Regions from separate parts of the Marinobacter sp. UBA3604 genome, predicted to be linked through region 2. Evidence: predicted binding sites of a transcription regulator. Region 2 holds the regulator's gene; the other holds the start of a gene.
The links. The regulator sigma-54, encoded in region 2, starts transcription at its own class of promoters, with help from an activator protein. The targets are predictions, from matches to a motif close to ANTGGCATNNANNTTGCTNT.
Positions count from the first base shown of each region.

Region 1: the regulator sigma-54 is predicted to act here: its motif matches at 1,028-1,047, upstream of glnA (glutamate--ammonia ligase).

Region 1 covers NZ_DFMB01000020.1:2,816-5,023, reverse strand. The annotation lists gene glnA (glutamate--ammonia ligase) at 1-874, opposite strand, end outside; gene typA (translational GTPase TypA) at 1,433-2,208, shown strand, end outside.
Region 2 covers NZ_DFMB01000015.1:39,358-41,565, forward strand. The annotation lists gene lptB (LPS export ABC transporter ATP-binding protein) at 1-40, shown strand, start outside; gene B2590_RS04295 (RNA polymerase factor sigma-54) at 193-1,719, shown strand; gene hpf (ribosome hibernation promoting factor) at 1,844-2,152, shown strand.

The sequences.
Region 1 (2,208 bases), on a different contig from region 2:
CTTCGCTCAGGCCGGCATAGCTGTCACCTGCGAACAGGTTCTTGCCGTCTTTGCTCAGGGACATGTGTACGTGCATGCCGGAGCCGTTATCACCAACCACAGGCTTGGGCATGAAGGTGGCGGTTTTACCGTAGGCGTGGGCCACGTTGTGTACGCAGTACTTGAGAATCTGCACTTCGTCAGCCTTGCGGGTCAGGGTGTTGGCGCCAACGCCGATTTCACACTGGCCAGCGGTGCCGACTTCGTGGTGATGAACCTCAATTTCCAGGCCCATGGATTCCATAGCGGCACACATGGCGCCACGCAGGTCGTGCAGGCTATCCACTGGCGGAACCGGGAAGTAACCACCTTTAACACCCGGGCGGTGACCGATGTTGTTGCGATCGAAGTCTTCGCCGGATACCCAGGCGGCTTCTTCAGAGTGGATGTGGTAGGAAGCGCCCTGCATATCCACATTCCATTTAACAGAATCGAAAACAAAGAACTCAGGTTCCGGACCAAACAGGGCACCGTCAGCGATGCCCGTGGACTTGAGGTACTCTTCCGCACGGCGGGCAACGGAGCGTGGGTCACGCTCATAGCCCTGCATGGTGGAAGGCTCTACGATGTCACAGGTAATGTTCAGTGTGGTTTCTTCGGTGAACGGGTCCAGCACGGAGGTGCTGTCGTCCGGCATCAGAATCATGTCGGATTCATTGATGCCTTTCCAGCCGGAGATTGAAGAGCCGTCGAACATCTTGCCGTCGCTGAAAAAGTCCTCGTCCACCTCGGTGGCCGGCAGCGTTACGTGTTGTTCTTTGCCACGGCTGTCAGTGAATCTCAGGTCGATCCATTTGACTTCGTGTTCCTTGATCAGATCAATCGTCTTGGACATTGTGCATGCTCCGTCTGTTATCCCGCCGTGCGGGCGATTTCTGTGTACATTGTTGCCGGATCGTTCAGCAGTGCTGACTCCCGATCTTTCTTTCAGGTAGGGCAGCTTAACAAAAGCTGTTGCGAGTTACCTGTAAATTCGGCTGCTTAAGGTTTAGCAATAGCCTTGCCAGTTTTTGATGCATGCGCCACAAGTGCGCAATACCAAGGCGTTCGGGCTGTTTTGGAGCGATATGTGCTGATTGGGTGGCCCTATCGCTCTTTCGTGGTGCGTTAAAACGGTGCGATAGCTGAAATAATGCACCAAAATGATGCAGATGGGTTGTTGCTTCGATAGGCGTTTTTCTTCATATAAACGCAAGTGAGTTTGCTATATACTGCGCGCCACTTCATTTTTGCCTCAGGTATTCAGCACAGACGCTGAGTTTCTTCAGGGGGTATTCGGGCTTCCCGGCCCGACAAATGAAATTCATTTTACGGATTTGAGACGGCATGTAAGGGGCTTTGCGCCTACTGAAGACCTCTCAGGTCATTCAGTGCATGCTGCAGGATTATAGTTGTGATTGATAAACTTCGTAATATCGCCATCATCGCCCACGTTGACCATGGCAAGACCACACTGGTTGACCAGCTTCTTCGCCAGTCCGGCACTCTGGATCGCAAAGAGCTCGAAAACGAGCGTGTCATGGACTCCAATGACCAGGAAAAAGAACGTGGTATTACCATTCTGGCCAAGAACACGGCGCTGAAGTGGCACGACTACGACATCAATATCGTGGACACCCCGGGTCACGCCGATTTCGGGGGTGAAGTCGAGCGTGTCATGAGTATGGTCGATTGCGTGTTGCTCGTGGTTGACTCTATTGATGGCCCGATGCCACAAACCCGGTTTGTCACCCAGAAAGCGTTTGATGCGGGCCTGCACCCGATTGTCGTCGTGAACAAGATTGACCGCCCTGGAGCTCGCCCGGACTGGGTAGTGGATCAGGTGTTCGACTTGTTCGACAACCTCGGCGCCAGCGATGAGCAGCTGGACTTTCCGATTGTCTACGCCAGTGCCCTGAACGGCATTGCCGGAATGGATCACGAAAAGCTGGACGACAACATGGACGCGGTTTTCCAGGCCATCGTTGATCACGTACCTGCGCCCAACGTCGACCGGGACGGTCCGTTCCAGATGCAGATTTCTCAGTTGGACTACAACAGCTTCCTGGGCGTTATTGGCATCGGCCGCATTATGCGCGGCAAGATTAAAACCAACTCTCCGGTTACGGCCATTGGTGCCAACGGCAAAAAGCGCCAGGGCCGTATTCTCAAGATCATGGGCCATTCCGG
Region 2 (2,208 bases):
GGTCAAGGAAGTGTATCTAGGCAACGAGTTTCGCCTGTAGTAGACTCGGCAAAGAACTTGCTTGGTGCGGCAAGTAGCCAGCATACAAAGAGTTTTTGTGCAACCCCGGCTCCAGAAAGCGCCCTGATGACGTAAAGAGAGAGCCTGAGTGACGGAAGAGAGAGACCGAGTGACGGATCCTGAACCATGGTTATGAAAGCCTCACTACAGTTAAAGCTGGGCCAAAGCCTGACCATGACGCCCCAGCTGCAACAGGCTATCAGGCTTCTGCAGCTCTCCACCCTGGACCTCCAGCAGGAAATCCAGCAGGCATTGGAATCCAACCCAATGCTGGAAACCTCCGAAGACGACGACAACCAGAATCCGGAATCAACGGACAGTGACAACGAGTCGTCTGAAACAGCGTCAACCGAGGAATCCAACACCGCTTCAGACACTGCTACTGAGTGGGACGAATCCGAAAATGGACCTGACTGGTCATCAGAAACGGACAGTCCCGACACCATTCCCGATGATCTTCCCGTCGACACCGCCTGGGATGACATTTACCAGTCAGCCCCCGCGTCAGCAGCCCGTAACGACGACGAAAACGACCACGACTTCGAAACCCGTAACTCCCCCACCGAAACGCTCCAGGACCACCTGGAATGGCAACTGAACCTGACGCCCATGAGCGAGCGGGATCAGGCCATCGCCCATGCCCTGATGGATGCGGTTGATAACCACGGCTACCTGACCTCTCCGCTTGAAGAAATTCATTCAGGCATGGTGGACGAATCCGACGAAGACCCGCTGGAACTGGACGAAGTGGAAGCCGTTCTTCATCGCCTGCAGCACTTCGATCCACCCGGCGTGTTCGCCCGTGATCTGCAGGAATGCCTGCTGATCCAGCTGAACCAACTGCCCCCGGAAACACCCTGGCTGGCTCAGGCGCGACTGGTGATTACCCACTACATAAACCTGCTGGGTAACCGCGATTACGCCCAGCTGTTGCGCCGCAGCCGCCTGAAAGAAGAACAGCTACGGGATGTCCTGGCACTTATTACCGGTTTGAACCCCCGCCCCGGCGACACCCTGGACCAGGCCGAGCCGGACTATGTCATCCCGGATGTGATCGTGCGCAAGCACAATGAGCGCTGGCGCGTGGAACTGAATCCTGAAATTGCACCACGCATTCGTGTGAATGCAAGCTATGCTTCTCTTATAAAGCGTGCGGACAGCAGCGCCGACAACACCTACCTGCGGGACCAGTTGCAGGAGGCAAAGTGGTTCATCAAGAGCCTGCAGAGCCGCAACGAAACCCTGCTCAAGGTGGCCACGCGCATTGTCGAGCACCAGCAGGGGTTTCTGGACCATGGCGAGGAAGCCATGAAACCATTGATTCTCTCGGATATTGCCCAGGCGGTGGAAATGCACGAGTCGACCATTTCAAGGGTCACCACCCAGAAATACATGCACACACCGCGGGGCATATTTGAACTTAAGTATTTTTTCTCGAGCCATGTCAGTACCGACGAAGGTGGAGAGTGCTCATCCACGGCAATCCGCGCGATGATCAAGAAGCTGATTGCAACGGAAACTCCGAAAAAGCCATTGAGCGATAGCAAAATTGCAGCCATGCTAGGAGACCAGGGTATAAAGGTGGCTAGACGAACCGTGGCCAAGTATCGCGAGGCAATGCACATTCCTCCGTCCAACGAGCGAAAGCGATTGGTGTAGGAAGCGTCTGTTCCCGGCCTCACGGGGAGAGCCCTTTCCTGAAAGTATACCGCCTGCAGCATAACGCTGTGGCACACAGCCGGTATCCTAACGGGTGCCGGCAAGCTGAAAACAGGAGAAGCCTATGCAACTCAATATTTCAGGCCATCACGTAGAACTGACTCCCGCACTGAAAGATTACGTATCAGGCAAATTTGAAAAGCTTGAGCGGCACTTCGACCATATCAGCAATTGCCAGGTTACCCTTGAGGTGGAAAAAGTGCGCCAGATGGCGGAAGCTACGCTTCACGTGATAGGTGGTGAGATTCACGCAAAGGCCGAAAACAGCGATATGTACGCTGCCATTGATGGACTGGTAGACAAGCTGGACAGGCAGATTCTGAAGCACAAGGAAAAGAACGTAGACCGGATGCACGGGAATGGCGCCCGCTAGGACGACGCCCCGGCATGACAGTTAATCGAGCTGCGGCACTGGCTAACCATGCAATA